3 regions of the Paenibacillus sp. FSL E2-0201 genome follow, and region 1 is predicted to be linked to each of the others. Evidence: predicted binding sites of a transcription regulator. Region 1 holds the regulator's gene; each other region holds the start of a gene.
What was found. Region 1 encodes Rex, which represses fermentation and respiration genes when NADH is low (regulators of the CRP and FNR family bind a similar motif). Its sites were predicted from a motif close to TTGTGAAATATTTCACAA; they were not measured.
Positions count from the first base shown of each region.

Region 1 (5,683 bases):
ATTTACAGAAAAGGCCGTAACTTTTGCAAACGCAGAAAGTCACAGCCTTACAGTTAATTCTTATCATCTTAGACTAGCGCTTGAGCAGCCCCTCAAAGGATTCTTGCGCCTTACGACGGATAGCTTCCTCATCTAACGTTACACATTGTCCATGTTTTACAACCTGTTTACCATTCACCCATACATGCTCAACATCCTTGGCACTGGCAGAGTATACAGCATGAGACAGCAAATCTGTGTGCGGTAGTAAATGCGGCTGGTCTATATCAATCGCGATAAAGTCAGCTTTCATGCCTACAGCGAGCCTGCCCACATCATTTAAAAAGATAGACTTCGCGCCATACTCTGTAGCCATACTCAGAGCTTCCGGAGCCGGTACAGCCGTAGGATCACCACTTACACCTTTATGGATAAGTGCTGCAAGACGCATCTCTTCAAACATATCCAAGTTATTATTACTTGCCGCGCCATCTGTACCCAGCGACACCTTCACACCGGCCTTTAGAAGATCCGTAACACGAGCAACTCCACTAGCCAGTTTTAGATTACTTCCCGGGTTATGAGATACACCTACATTATGACGAGCCAGAATCTCGATCTCTTCATCATTCAAATGAACGCCATGAGCAACAATAGACGGACGTGTGAACATTCCAAGCTTCTCTAAATGCGCTACAGGCCGCAGGCCGTAATCCACTACATTCTGCTCCACTTCGCGATTCGTTTCGGACATATGTGTATGCATCGGTAAATCCAAATCATGCGCCGCCTGTACAAACTTAACAAAGAAATCCGGTGGGCAAGTATATGGAGCGTGTGGCGAGATCATCGTTGTAATTCTACCGTCAGCCTTTCCATGCCAGTTCCGTGCAAAAGAAATCGCTTCCGCAAGCTTGTGATTCTGTACTTCCTCTGGACAAAGACCGATTACGCCTCTCATCAATACGGAACGGATGCCTGATAATTCGACCACCTCAGCTACTCGATCCATATGATCATACATATCCAGGAAGGTTGTAGTGCCACCTTTCAGCATTTCCAGAACAGACAAGGAGGTTCCCCAGTATACATCTTCTCCGGTGAACTTCTCTTCCATCGGCCACATTTTTTCCTGAAGCCACACTTGAAGCGCCAAATCATCTCCATAACCACGAAGCAATGACATTGCAGCATGGCCGTGTGTGTTTACCAGACCAGGCATAAACAACAGACGACTGCCATCAACAACTTGCACACCTTCTTCCATCAGAGGCTCTTCTTTTCCTATGTAAGTGATCAAATCATCTTCAATAGTCATATATCCACTAAGAACAGGCTCATCCGTTCCCGGAATAAGAAAACGCCCGCCTTTGATAATCGTTTTACTACTCTTCATTTCCGCTTTCTTCCTTTCCGTCTTTCAAATAATAAGCAAGGCTTTGCAAATCCGTTGTAAAATCGGCTGCATGAACCCGGATATTCGGTGGTGTTTTTAGAATCACTGGTGCAAAATTCAAAATCGCCTCAATGCCAGATTCAATAAGAATATCTGCTACATTCTGCGCTTCTGAGTCAGGTACTGTAATAATCCCAATTCGAATGCCTTGCTCACGAACTGTCTGACCTAGCTCCTCCATGGGTTGAACCGTAAGAGAGTTGATTTTCCGCCCTACCTTAGGTGCATAAGAGTCAAATATAGCGGTAATCTTCATAGTATCCTTCAGATAAGCATTATAATTAGATAATGCATGTCCAAGGTTACCGGCACCTACTAATGCCACATTCAGCTGTTGGTCCAGCTTCAAAATATGACGGATTTTCTCAATAAGATAAGTTACGTCATACCCGATACCTTTTCTACCGAAGTCTCCAAAATACGCTAAATCTTTACGGATTTGAGCGGGATTCAGATCAAGTTTTTGTCCTAATTCTTGCGAGGAAACGGTTAATATTTCACGTTTCTGGAGATCATTCAAGAAACGTAAGTATACAGGAAGTCTGCGAACAACGGCTTCTGATATTTTATCCGATTTCATAATTTACCTCCTAATTTAAGTACTATTCTGTTTGAATCCAATTAAAATTTCTGTACCTCGTCTCAATGAAGAGCGGTATTCTCTTATACCGCCCTTCATTGTGGAGTGATTAATTAAACAGAAGATGTCCTTCTTAAGAAACGCCTCCGTCTTCCAACCACTCTGCTATACGAGGAACCATTTGATCCGTAAGCATATGTTCCATTTTCGGGCCAGGCAACGAATAAAGGAAATACTTCCCATAATGAGATTCGATAACCCTAGTGTCATACACTATAACAATACCCCGATCCTGCGCTGTCCGTACCAGTCTTCCAAATCCTTGCTTGAAGCGGATAACTGCCTGAGGCACCGACAATTTCATAAACGGATTCTTCTTCTGGGCTTGTAATAACTCAGACTTCGCTTCCGCTAGAGGGTGATTAGGCGGTTGAAATGGAAGCCTCACGATGGCCAGGCATGTCAATGCCTCACCCGGAATATCTACTCCCTCCCAGAAGCTGCTAGTTCCAAGCAGAACTGAAGCAGCACTGTCCTGAAAGCGTCGAATCAGCTTACTGCGGCTTCCACCTTCCACGCCTTGACCTAGCACCGTGATTTCTTGTGAGGCTAGAGCCTCTTTCAGAGGATCGTAAACTTGGCGCAGCATCTTGTAAGAAGTAAACAGAACAAGCATCCGTCCGCGTGTCGTAATAGCCGCTTCTGCTAGTGACTGTACGAGCGTATCGACAAATCGGGCATCACCCACACTGCCCTTCACACTAGGGAAATCCCGTGGAATTACTAATAGTGCCTGCTCCCGATACTTAAAGGGAGAAGGAAGGAGAGATGTCATTAGACGCCCCTCTTCCGCAGCTTCATTAAGTCCGAGATTATCAATCATAAACTGGAACGATTTATCGACAGAAAGCGTCGCCGAAGTTAACACAATACTTTTCTTTTTGTCGAAGAACAGCTCTTTAAGCTGGGTACTAACATCAACAGGGACGGCATATAGCTGTAGCGATTTGCTGCGATAATTTCCATTCGCCTCCAGCCAATATACTACATTCTCGTCGTTTAATCCCATAAAAAACCGTACTTGCTCACGTATAGAAGCTAAATCCTTAAATAAGCCGCTAATATCGGTTACTAAACTATCTGAAGAAGATTGACCTTCTTGATCACGCATCTCATTAAGCATTTTATCACCCTTACGGATAATTTCGCTCAATGTCAGATTCATAGTATTCTCCAAAGCAACCAATTCATCCCAATCTTTCGGTTTACGGGTAGGAAGTAACCGCATGACTAGCTGTCCAGCTTCTCCCGCCGCTGCATCGCTACGTTCCGGCAAGAGGCTAAATAGCTTGTCACTAAGTAGATCCCAGGTTTCTTTTACAGTAAGCAGATCTGGATAGATTCTATCGATAACTCCGCTCCATTCAGAAGCTTCCTCACTGCCTGATGACTGAAGCATTTGACGAAGCGTTGGGAGTTGGCCGTTACGACTATCCTTGTATAATCGGGACAGCGTGTGAGCCACCGTGAAATGCTTCATATGCATACCTAAATGCTTGCCAGCCACGTCCTCCAGATGGTGGGCCTCATCAATAACAAGATGTTCATAAGCCGGGAGTAGCTGGTGCCCAGCCTTAACATCTGCGAAAAGCTTAGAGTGGTTCGTAATAACCACGTCAGCAATACCCGCTTCATGTTTTGCCCGATGGTAATAACACTTGCGGAACCAAGGACAGGAGCGACCGAGACAAGAATCGGTATCGCTTGCTACCGTCTCCCAGAAATCTCCGCCACGACCGCTTAAATTGAGCTCTTCGTCATCCCCTGATTCACTTTGTGTCAACCAAACGATCATCTGAGCCGCAGTAAGTGCATCTTCCCTTGGACTTATAAAGTCTTTTTTATTAATTTTATGTTCAAACTTACGAAGACACAAATAATGCCCTCTGCCTTTAAAAATCGCAGCTTTAAATGGAAACGGAACTACCTGCGTTAACAAAGGAATATCACGCTCACGCAATTGATCCTGCAGATTAATGGTATGAGTGCTGACCATAACTTTCTCATTAGTACGAACACTTTGGTATATGGCAGGCAACAAATAACCAAGCGATTTGCCGGTTCCTGTCCCTGCTTCGATCAATAGATGTTTGTCTTCGGCAAGTGCCGTTATCACCTCATTGATCATAATATCCTGAGCTTCTCGGCTTTCATACTGTGGCAAAGTGTCTTTAAGCCGTTTCGTTACTTCATCCATATAATCTGTAAATGATAAATTCTGTAGCGGATTCTCAGCATGCTCGTCGCGAGGTGGAGCTAGTTCATTCCAATCCCCTACTGCAAGCGCTAATTGACGATAGAAAGTCAGATCACCTTCGGGTTGAAGCGTCTCCGCTTCCCGCTCACGCAGCAGACCATCAAAATACCAACCTAAATCACTATCCTCTTCGGTAAACAGCTCACATAGTCGCTGGATGGTGAGTAACGGTAAACTATAAAGCTCCTCCAGACATTTCAACAGCACAAGAGCTGTCGCCAGTGCATCACTATCTGCCTGATGCGGACGATCATGTGTCACTCCAAAATGTGCACTAACTGACCCTAGTTGATAGGATGTTAGGGAAGGAAAGCAGATTTTTAGAAAATCAATCGTATCTAAAATCCGCCCTTGAAATGGTAAATACCCACATCTGTCTAAAGCATTTTGCAAAAAATGGAAGTCAAATGCGACATTATGCCCTACAAGCACAACATCATCCAAGAGTGGAACAAGCTCCATCATCATCTCATCCAGCTCAGGCGCATCCTTTACATCATCGTCGGTAATCCCCGTCAGACCAGTTATAAAAGGAGGTATCGGCGTTCCGGGCTTGACGTAGGAACCATATACCCGGGAGATGGACCGGTCTTCTTCTATAATTGCAAGGCCAACCTGGATAATTTCACCCACGGATTGGGTTCCCGTTGTTTCAAAATCAAGCACGGCAAATTTCATTATAATTCTATTCCCTTTCAATTGAGACTCTTAATCAGCATAACAGAAGTTGCGAAAAAAGGCGATGCACACCACTGGTTCAGGGGATGCATCGCTTGAATGAAAATGCGGAATAATAAACCGTAAACGTAATAATTTACAATAATGAAACAAGCTGATTTCCGAAATGAAGCTTTCCTCCACGGCGGCGGCAAACCTCCAAATTAACCGTTGGTTCAGGAAGTGCAGGGTCAAGCTGCAATGAGAGGCCAAACAGCTCCTGCGCTTCATTGAAGCGTTCCTGTGAAGCCCGGATGCAGCCTAAAGCATTATAAACCATTGCTTTCAGCTTGGTTTCCCGTATCAAACCGAGCATATGGTTCAAATGACTCCACGCTGCTTCCCCATTCCCTTCCTGAAGGTAAGAGATGGCTAAATATAAGCGAGCAGCCAAACTATCCGGATATTGCGCAATAACTTCCTTAAACTGCTCAATACATTTTCCATACATCAGCAGCTTATAATACCCCTGGCCTCTAACAAAAGTATCCATGCAGAGCTCGGGTGCTTCCTGCTCTGGCATGTCCTCTTCAGCCACAGTCGTAAAATCTACACTTTCACGAAAGTGACTTAGCTTCTCTGCAAAGGCCAGCCATTCATCCATTACTTTATCGCTTAGTCGGTGCAGCATATT
Region 1 is NZ_CP150154.1:4,469,618-4,475,300, forward strand. Features, by position in the region: gene NSU15_RS20330 (amidohydrolase) at 74-1,375, opposite strand; gene NSU15_RS20335 (redox-sensing transcriptional repressor Rex) at 1,365-2,015, opposite strand; gene dinG (ATP-dependent DNA helicase DinG) at 2,149-5,010, opposite strand; gene NSU15_RS20345 (hypothetical protein) at 5,147-5,683, opposite strand, start outside.

Region 2 (5,683 bases), 250 kb from region 1:
TGCGACAGCCATTTATAAATACGTTATTAATGTGAAGGCACTCAATACTAATATCAAATTTGCAATCCTGTTTTTAGTATCGTTGCCACCAATCATTGTCTTCTTGATTTTCCAAAAATTCATTATGCGTGGGGTTGCTTTGTCAGCAGTGAAAGGATAAGCAATTATCGACGAATTTAACCACGGATCGTAAACATGCACATGAAGTGAATATAAATGCACCTCGTTTGCAAACGGTTTCTATTTTAAGATTTATCTGTAAGATAATTATGAATTGAAAAGGGGAGTTTCAATGCGTAAGTACTCTAGCGTTCTACTAAGCGTACTTGTAGCCGGTTCGTTGCTATCTGCTTGCAGTGGCAATAATAACGGAAACACAGCGGGAAACAAAGGCGGGGAAGCAACTACTGCGCCAACAAATGCGGTAACGGATAATACAGCAACCGCTACGGAGGCGCCAGTGGATGACATTACTCAAAGAAAAGTGACGATCAAGATTCACTATCCAACACCTGACTTGACTGAAGTGAGAGCACAAGAAGATGACAAGATTAAACGTTTCCAGGCTGAATATCCAAATGTTGAAATTGTTAAAGACGACTGGCAGTACAATGTAAGTGAAATCGGAATCAAAATGGCTGCGAATGAAGCACCAACCTTCTTTAACACCTACGCTACAGAAGCTAAGTTCCTGGTGGAAAAGGGCTGGGTTGCTGACATTACGGATCTTTGGAACAAATACGAATTTAAGGATCAAATTAACCCAGTACTGCAAAATCAGTTCATCATTGATGGTAAAGTTTTCGGAGTAACTCAAAAAGGTTATGTAACAACGACTATGATCAACAAAAAAATGCTGGATGAAAAAGGCGTTGCGGTCCCACCAATGGATTGGACTTGGGATGATATGCTGAATACGGCTAAAGGCGTAGCTGATGTCAAAAAAGGTATTTCCGGTATTGCTCCAATGGGTAAAGGTAACGAAGCAGGCTGGAACTGGACCAACTTCCTGTTCGAAGCTGGCGGTGAAATTCAAAAGGTTGAAGGCGGCAAGGTTGTCGCTACCTTTAATTCCGATGCTGGTGTTAAAGCACTGGATTTCTACAAGAAACTTAGATGGGAAGCTAACGCGATTCCTCAGGACTGGGCACTTGGCTGGGGCGATGCTGTAGGCGCATTCCAACAAAGTCGTACAGCTATGGTAATGGCTGGGTCCGATGGCGTAATCGAGCAAGCACTGAATCAAGGTGGACTGAAACCTGAGGATGTGCTCACATATCCAATGCCTGCTATGGAAAAAGGCGGCAAGCATACGGGGGTACTTGGTGGTGATTACCTCGTAATTAATCCGAATGCAACACCAGATGAGCAAGAAATGGCATTCCGTTATATCACATTTGATTACTTCTCTGATAAAGGTTTGGAAGCACTGGATGCAGTCCTTCAACAACGTACAGCTGATGGTAAATACTTTATCCCGCCACTCTTAGATTACTACTCAGCAGATTCTGAGTTTGGTAAGAAGACCAAAGCGGTTTATGACAAGTACACCAATGTATACCAATATAGCCCTGACATTATGGGACTCTTAGATGGTAAACCTGAAGCTCAATACAATACACAGGACTACTACGCAACAATGTCCAATGTCATTCAAGAGCTGTTCTCCAAAAAAGGAACGGATTCTAAGAGCCAGCTAGAAGCAGCAGCTAAAACAGTGCAAGAGAAATTCTTTGATACGATTAAAGCAGAATAGGTAAATTAATAAAATCGGTCCCTTTGGGGCCGGTTTTTTTGTTGTTATAATTTATAAATTTATAAATCTACAGAGCTAATGATGATCAACTGGAAACTATTACGGCATAGGAAAATCGTAAATTTCTGTGATGAAGGGAATGCCTTAACGGAGTGCTGTATTAAAGTGGATGGAAGGAAATGGGCTCAATACTTTGCTTATTAAAGTATAATTCTAAGATTTGAAGGGATTTTTAACATAAAATATGGAAAAATATCTATAATATGATCGAATGAAAGCGCTTTGAAAACAAATCAAAAAAACTTTATACTTTGTGAAAGATTTCACTATACAAGGTGGAAATCATGTGATAAGATAAATGTGTAGAGAAAAACAACTAAAAATTGACAGGAGGACGAGGGAGATGGCAGTTAAGAACGAAGTCGCCGCCCAAGTTAAACAAGTTACCGCTGAAGAGTATATTCAGAATTTAGTGGATAAAGCAAAAAAAGCGCATGAGGCGTTCATGGCGCTAGACCAAGAGCAAGTTGACACTATCGTTCATGCAATGGCGTTGGCTGGACTCGACAAACATATGTACCTCGCAAAATTGGCCGTAGAAGAAACTGGACGCGGCGTATACGAAGACAAAATTACGAAGAACATCTTCTCAACTGAATATATCTGGCACGGAATTAAATACGATAAAACAGTAGGCGTTATTGAAGACAACGCTTATGATAGCTTCCAAAAAATTGCTGAACCCGTCGGAATTGTTATGGGTATCACACCGGTAACCAACCCTACATCCACCACGATGTTTAAAGCGTTGATTTCGATTAAGACACGGAACCCTATTATATTCGGTTTCCACCCATCTGCGCAAGAGTGTAGTGCAGCTGCTGCAAAAATTCTTCATGATGCTGCCGTGAAAGCTGGCGCTCCTGAGAACTGTATCCAATGGATTGAAATGCCAACAATGGACAAGACAAACGCATTGATGAACAACCCAGACGTTGCTCTTATCTTGGCAACTGGTGGTTCTGCAATGGTAAAAGCAGCTTACAGCTGTGGTAAACCAGCACTTGGCGTAGGCCCTGGTAACGTACCTGCTTTCATTGAAAAGAGCGCGGATATTGATCAAGCCGTAACGGACATCATTCTTTCTAAAACATTTGATAATGGTATGATCTGTGCCTCCGAGCAAGCTGTTATTATCGAAGAACCAATCTTCGATCAAGTGAAGAAAAAAATGATCGCAAATGGCTGCTACTTTGTTAATAAAGAAGAAGCTGCCAAACTGACTAGTGGAGCAATGAACGTAGATAAATGTGCGGTTAACCCAGCAATCGTAGGTCAATCCGCAGTGAAAATTGCTGAAATGTGTGGCATTCAAGTCCCTGCCGGCACAAAGATTCTGGTAGCAGAACTTGAAGGTGTAGGTACTAAATATCCACTATCCGCTGAAAAATTAAGCCCAGTTCTTGCTTGCTACAAGGTTAAAAATGCAGATCAAGGGATCGAACGTGCAGCTCAAATTGTTGAATTTGGCGGCATGGGCCACAGCTCGGCTATCCACTCCAACAATGAAGAAGTAATCATGAAGTTCTCTAACCGTCTGCAAACAGGACGTATTCTAGTTAACTCGCCTTCCACACATGGTGCGATCGGCGATATTTATAACACTAATATCCCTTCGTTGACTCTGGGCTGCGGATCTTATGGTCGTAACTCCGTGTCGCAAAACGTTACAGCAATCAATTTGATCAACGTGAAAAGGGTGAATCGTCGTACCGTGAATATGCAATGGTTTAAAGTACCTGACAAGATCTATTTTGAAAAAGGCGCTACTCAGTACCTGACCAAAATGCCTGATATCACACGTGTCGCAATTATCACTGACCCAATGATGGTTAAGCTTGGATATGTTGAAAGAGTTGAACATTACCTGCGTCAACGCCAAACTCCTGTAGCTATCGAAGTGTTCTCGGAAGTTGAACCAGATCCATCGACAACTACAGTTGAAAAAGGTACTGCAATGATGAACAGATTCCAACCGGACTGCATCATCGCACTTGGCGGCGGTTCCCCAATGGATGCTGCAAAAGGAATGTGGTTATTCTATGAACATCCAGACGCAGACTTTAACGGTCTAAAACAAAAATTCATGGACATCCGTAAACGGGTATACAAATTCCCTAAACTTGGTAACAAAGCTAAGTTTGTAGCGATTCCAACTACTTCGGGTACGGGTTCGGAAGTAACATCTTTCGCAGTTATTACCGATAAAACAACTGAACAACACACTAAATATCCATTGGCTGACTATGAGTTAACACCAGACGTAGCTATCATTGATCCAGAGTTCGTATACAGCTTGCCAAAAACTGCAGTTGCAGATACAGGTATGGACGTATTGACACATGCTATCGAAGCTTATGTATCTGTTATGGCGAGTGACTACACTGATGGTCTAGCTATTAAAGCCATCCAACTGGTATTCCAATACCTTGAAAAATCGGCACTGGAAGGCGACAGAGTAGCTCGTGAGAAAATGCATAATGCATCAACACTTGCGGGTATGGCCTTTGCCAATGCATTCTTGGGAATTAACCACAGCTTGGCGCATAAATGGGGCGGACAGTACCACACCGCTCATGGTCGTACTAACGCGATCCTTATGCCACACGTTATCCGTTACAATGCTAAAAAACCTACGAAGTTCGCTTCGTTCCCTAAATATTCGCACTTCGTAGCTGATGAGCGTTACGCTGAAATTGCCCGTATTTTGGGATTGCCAGCTCGCACAACTGAAGAAGGTGTAACTAGCCTGATCAATGCTATTCGCGATATGAATAAAAAATTGGGTATCGAGGAATCGTTCCAACAACTGGGCTTTGATCCTAAGGACTTCGAATCCCGTGTAGATTACTTGGCTGACCGTGCGTTTGAAGATCAATGTACAACTGCCAATCCTAAGCTGCCGTTGGTATCTGAACTTGCTGATGTATACCGTAATGCATTCTACGGAAGATTTGATAATTAATAATTGGTTAAATAGAGAATAGGATAGTTGTGGACTTAGATAAAGGTGACAAATATCACTCGAAAGGTGATATTTGTCACAGTGTTTTTATAGAAAATAAACTAGAATGTTTATATAAACAACGGTCCCACATATGAAATGTTGATTGTGAAATTTGGAACAACCACATCTTTGGGGATCACGAGACACGGGATCAACCTTCAAGCCCGCGATCTCTACAAATATAATAAATATAGATGGAGGGATTTAGCATGTCGGTGATTGAAAAAGAAGTAAATGAAGTGAAATCCGGTTGGAGAAATTTCACAAAAGGTAAATGGTCCAAGAAAGTTGACGTTAACAATTTTATCGCAAGTAACATTAAGCCTTATGAAGGAAACGAAGATTTCCTCGTAGGACCTACTAGTAACACAACTGAACTATGGAAAATTATTTCCCAACTGAGCAAAGAAGAAAGAGAAAGAGGCGGCGTATGGGATGTTTCCCTGGATACTGTCTCCACAATCACTTCACATGCTCCTGGATACATTGATAAGGACAAGGAACAAATTGTAGGCGTTCAGACTGACGCTCCTTTCAAACGTTCCATCCAGCCATTCGGCGGGATCAAGATGATGGTCGATGCTACGAAAGCTTATGGCTTCGAGCTTCCACAAAACATCGTTGATATGTTTACGAACATTCGCAAAACGCATAACCAAGGCGTATTTGATGCATATACACCAGACATGAGAGCAGTGCGTAAATCCGGCGTTATCACAGGTCTTCCTGATGCTTACGGCCGCGGACGCATCATCGGTGACTACCGCCGTATCGCTCTATACGGTATTGATTTCCTGATTAAAGACAAAAAACAACAACAAGCTGAACTTGAAGTTGATTCCATGACTGAAGAGGTAATT
Region 2 is NZ_CP150154.1:4,718,168-4,723,850, reverse strand. Features, by position in the region: gene NSU15_RS21550 (carbohydrate ABC transporter permease) at 1-160, shown strand, start outside; gene NSU15_RS21545 (extracellular solute-binding protein) at 293-1,756, shown strand; gene adhE (bifunctional acetaldehyde-CoA/alcohol dehydrogenase) at 2,160-4,781, shown strand; gene pflB (formate C-acetyltransferase) at 5,033-5,683, shown strand, end outside.
Region 2: a site for Rex is predicted at 2,068-2,085, ahead of adhE (bifunctional acetaldehyde-CoA/alcohol dehydrogenase). Genes of this name have one in related genera too.

Region 3 (5,683 bases), 2.5 Mb from region 1:
TAACGACAATTTCATCAAGGAATGATACACATCATGACGCAGATCACCCATAATTTTGGAACCAATCCATACCCCGATAAGCCCACGTACAGTCTGCATTAGCGTAACCACCAGAGATGTGGCAGCAAGCCCAATGACTATCCATAGAAGCGTTGAGCCCATGTCCTTTTTTGTTAACACGTTATCAACAATCATCTTCGTCAAAAAAGGTGGAACAAGCTCTACCAATGTAGTGAAAATCAACATAATCGCTGCTGCGATCATTTGGATTTTATACGGCTTAGCGTAACTTAGCATCCGAAACAGAACCTTGCCATTACTTTTACATACCGGACAAGCTTGAGAATCGTCCGGAAGCGGATTGCGGCACTTTGGGCAATGTCTTGGAAATTCTTTTTCAGAAGCCGTTGGCCGCTCCTCCCCTTTAGCTACAGCAGCAATTAATTTAGACGCAAATCCAAATATAGAAGTAAGTGATGCGGTATAACGTATAAGAATCATTGGACCCTCTTTAGTATCGACAAGCAACGAACCGCCGCCTACCCCGCCTACAACTCGGGAATCGGTTATGCTCGAAACAAATAGCTTCGACACCAATTTCCCATCCGTCCCCCAAACGGAAAGCTCCTTCTCAGTCAATACAAGCCACTGCTCACCGAATTGTCCATCTTTCATTAAATCAGATACAAAGTGAAATAACGGTTGTTCCGTAAGCTGCATTTCTATAGACTTGGGAAGTTTATCAATATGTGGCATACATTTCTCCCCTTTCATTATCCATCCTATTTACTCACATATATTTACAGTGGTAAAGATGAAAGAATGACTATAATTGTTTTATATAGTTACTTGGACAACACAAAAAAGACACCCCTAAGGGTGTCTTTTTCATTACTTCCTATGGTACTGGCTATGCTTATTTCAATGGCTTCCATACCCAGTTCTCTACTTCTGGCAGATCAATACCTTCTTCACGAATGAACTGGTGATGCTTCTTCACGATAGCGTCCATTTCATCTGCGATGGCTTTATGCTTATCCCCATCAGGCAAGCTCAGCACAACTTCCTTCGCTAGATCAAAACGGTCCATTTGATTCAAGACACGCATATCGAAAGGTGTTGTGATATCACCATTCTCACGGTACCCGTGTACGTGAAGGTTATGGTTATGACGATCAAAGAACAAGTCTTTAATCAGACCTTCATACCCGTGGAAGGCGAAAATAACCGGTTTGTCCTTTGTGAAAAATTGATCAAACTCTTCGTCAGATAAACCACGAGGATCTAATTTTTGACTTCTCAGTCTCAATAAGTCCACCACATTGATATATCTAATCTTAAGTGCTGGAAGTTTCTCATGCAGGATAGAGATTGCCGCTAAGCTTTCAATAGTTGGTTCTGTACCAGCAGAAGCAATAACAACATCCGGCTCTCCACCTTGATCGGTGCTTGCCCAGTCAATGATCTTCAAGCCTTTTTCAACCAGCTCCTGTGCTTCATCTGCATTAAACCATTGCGGACGCGGATGTTTGGATGAAACGATCAGGTTGATTTTTTGACGGTCATTTAAGACGGTGTCAAAGACAGCCAGCAAGGAGTTCGCATCGGCAGGTAAATACTCACGGATAAATTCAGGCTTCTTATCAGCCAAGTGACCTAACAGACCTGGATCTTGGTGAGTATAACCATTGTGGTCTTGTTGGAATACAGTTGAAGTTGCCACCACATTTAAGGATGGGATATCTGCACGCCAGCTTTGATCTGTTGCTTTACGCAGCCATTTAAAATGCTGAGTAATCATAGAATCAACTACACGCAAGAAAGCTTCATAACTCGCAAAGAAACCGTGACGTCCAGTCAAAACATATCCTTCAAGTAAGCCTTCTGCTTGATGTTCAGACAATTGAGAATCAATTACACGTCCATAAGATGAGAGGAACTCATCATTTGGTTCTTTAATTTGATCCAGCCATTGTCGTTTAGTTACTTCAAAGACAGGTCCCAGACGGTTGGACATCGTTTCATCCGGTCCGAAAATTCTAAAGTTACGGTTCTCTTCATTAAGGGAGATTACATCTTTCATGTATTTACCCAGCACAGCCATATCTTGTGCAATAACTTGGCCTGGCACAGCATTATCAAGTGCAAAGTTACGATAATCTGGCAATTTCAAATCTTTAATGAGGTTACCGGCGTTGGTAACAGGATTCATTCCCATACGTCGGTCGCCTGTAGGCAGAATCTCAGCAATTTCAGCTTTCAAACGGCCATTGTCGTCAAATAATTCTTCCGGTCTATAGCTATTTAACCACTCCAGTAACGCTGGTGCGTGTTTCATATTTTTTTGGTCCACTGGAATTGGCACCTGATGGGCGCGGAATGAATTTTCATTTGGTACACCGTCCCATTGCTTTGGACCTGTCCATCCCTTAGGAGAGCGGAAGACCAGCATTGGCCAAACCGGACGAGTAAGATCATTGTTCTCACGTGCATTCTTTTGAATCGCTTCAATTCTTTCTACGATAGTATCCAGCACCTTTGCCATTTCTGGATGCATAAGATCAGGATTTTCACCTTCAACAAAGAACGGTTCCCAACCCATCCCTTTAAAGTATGCGGTAATTTCTTCTTTTGATTGACGGGATAGGATCGTTGGATTACTGATTTTGAAACCATTCAAGTGTAAGATCGGCAGAACCGCACCATCAGTAACCGGGTTGATGAATCTGTTGGAGAACCATGAAGCAGCTAGTGGTCCAGTTTCAGCCTCGCCATCACCAATCACAACAGCCGAAATCAGATCCGGATTATCCAATATGGCACCGACACCGTGAGAAAGAGAATAACCCAACTCGCCGCCTTCATGGATAGAACCAGGTGTTTCTGGGGCGGCATGAGAAGCAATGCCCCCTGGGAATGAGAATTGTTTGAACAATTTTTTCATCCCTGGAATATCTTGCGTGATTTCCGGATAAATTTCCGTGTAACTACCGTCCAGATAAGAATTTGAAACCATAACCTGACCACCATGACCAGGCCCCTCAATATAGAACATGTTCAAGTCATATTTAGTAATGACCCTATTCAAATGGGCATAAATAAAATTTTGGCCAGGAATGGTTCCCCAGTGTCCGATAGGCTTAATTTTTACATCTGCATCCTTCAACGGTTCCTTTAACAACGGATTATCTTTTAAGTACAGTTGACCTACGGATATGTAGTTCGTCGCACGCCAATAGGCATCCAGCTTTTCTAAATAAGTTTTTGATGAGTAATCAACATCCATGGATAATACCATTTCTTCCACTCCCCAAAATTTTTTATGTTTTTTCAGTACCGTATTACTTCCACAAGTACATCATACCGCCGCGCAAAATTAATTCAACCTTTTAAACAAATGATACGGTCCAATTATGTGAAAATATGAACATAGTATGAAAAACGGAGTAAATTCACTGTAAAAAAGCTTGTATATTTTAATATTTGTAAAAATATAGGAACTAATTTCGAAGAGATCATGCTGGAGGACTTAACTCTATTTTGTTCAAAACAAAAAAAATAAGACCGAGAAAAATTCCCCAGTCTTACTTTTAGTCAACCGATACAAAGGTATTAAATTTTAAGAATTTGTAGTGGAATCGCATGTGCGAAAATTCAAAAGGCGTGCCATTATCCAAGAAGAAAATCCCCTCCATAATACTAACAGGCTCATTCTTCTCTAAATTCAGCAGTTCTTGATCATTGGAATCCGACGGCTCTGCAGATATGGATAAAAAGGATTTGGTAACCGCTAAATTGCGCGAATCCTCCAAATAATTAAAAATAGATCCTTCGATAATCGTCTGATTCAAATTTTGTACGATTTTTATGGGGATATACCCTGTTTCAATCATAAAGGGTTCATCTTCAAAGAGACGAAGTCGAACGATTTTGTAAACAAAGTCATGAGGCCCTAAAAACAAATCCCGCTGTAACTCTTCTGTTGGTGGGATGACCTCGAATTTCAGCACTTTGATTTTAGGCTTCTTGCCATGCATATGAAAATTGTCGGTGACCCCTAAATTAGAGCCTTCGTAATTAAAAATAGATTCATTTTTTATGTATAACGGGTTGATAAAGGTTCCTGAACCACGTTTTTTAAAAATAATGCCGGCATTCGCCATTTTAGTCAGAGCACTTTTAATGGAACTCCGACTCACTTGATAAGTCTCACTGAGACTCCGTTCATCCGGTAATTTCATATCAGGAAACTGCCCAGCAAAGATTTTCATTTTTAGATCATCAATAATTTGCTTGTAGACAAACTGTGTCATGAAGTACTCCTTTTAAGGTTGATACATGTTTATTTCACTCTTTACTATAACATAATAACTAAGCAGTTTATACGATTGCACTCATGACTTATTAATCAACCGGATGGATCGGATTGTTGGAATCTGTTCGTTATTTTCGGCGGCGGATGTTCATGCGATTATACATCACTAAACCGGCGATAACCATGCCCAGCGTACCTATACTACTCGCTACATCAGTCTGAAGACCAAACAAAATACATACGTTAGTAACCAAGCTTCTAGTAAGCAGGGCGACAATAATTAGCATGATCGGACGCCAAAAGTTATATCTTCTCATTTCAGTAACACTCCCTAACCCATTTTTCTCAAGCGCTTAACCTTATTAATCTATAAGTATTATAGCATAAGTAAGTAACCGCATACATTTTACGCAAAGATAACGTGAATTCATATGTTTCGATCTAATTAGAACATAATTCAGTATTCAATGCTCGTCTTTGTTCGACTTTAGGTATAGACTTATCATTTTTTACGGATTATAATAACAAACGAACACCAAAAGACGAACATTAAGGCGGAAATCATGACAGAATATATGCAAATATTCCTAGGTACTTCATTTTCAAGCAAATCACCGAAGGAAATTCAAATTTTAAAAGACCACCTCTACTGCATTAATACAGATGGGATGATAGAAAAGATCGTTTCACCAGAGGAACCCGACTATCAACTTTTACTAGATACTTATCAAGATCAAGATAACTTCCATCGATTAGCTGAAGGTCAGTATTTTTTGCCTGGCTTTATCGACTTGCATGTTCATGCCCCGCAGTGGGCTCAATCCGGTACTGCGTTAGACATTCCACTCTATGATTGGTTAAATACGTACACCTTCCCATTGGAGTCTAAATTTTCAGACCTGGATTTTGCAAAAAAGATCTACGATGACGTGGTTGATACTCTACTCGCGAACGGAACCACTACAGCTCTTTATTTTGCAACGGTGCATAAAGAAGCCAGCTTATTATTAGCCCAAATCTGTGCAGAAAAAGGACAGCGGGGACTCGTTGGAAAAGTGGTAATGGACGATCCTCAAGGGAATCCAGAAAACTATCGCGACACTGACACCGACACCGCACTTAAAGATACAGAAGAATTTATTCTAGCGGTAAAAGAACTAGCCAAATCTACTAAGCAAGGCGTTTATCCAGTAGTGACACCTAGGTTCATCCCAAGCTGCACAAATGAGGCTTTGCAAGGTTTAGGGGACTTAGCCGCAAAATACGATACGCATATTCAATCGCATTGTAGTGAAAGTGATTGGGCGCACGGTTATGTACAAGAACGATTCCAGAAGAACGATGCTTTTGCCTTGCATGATTTCGGTC
Region 3 is NZ_CP150154.1:220,894-226,576, reverse strand. Features, by position in the region: gene NSU15_RS01085 (ABC transporter ATP-binding protein) at 1-756, opposite strand, end outside; gene NSU15_RS01080 (phosphoketolase family protein) at 917-3,298, opposite strand; gene NSU15_RS01075 (GntR family transcriptional regulator) at 3,591-4,313, opposite strand; gene NSU15_RS01070 (hypothetical protein) at 4,444-4,632, opposite strand; gene guaD (guanine deaminase) at 4,879-5,683, shown strand, end outside.
Region 3: a site for Rex is predicted at 3,414-3,431, ahead of NSU15_RS01080 (phosphoketolase family protein). Genes of this name have one in related genera too.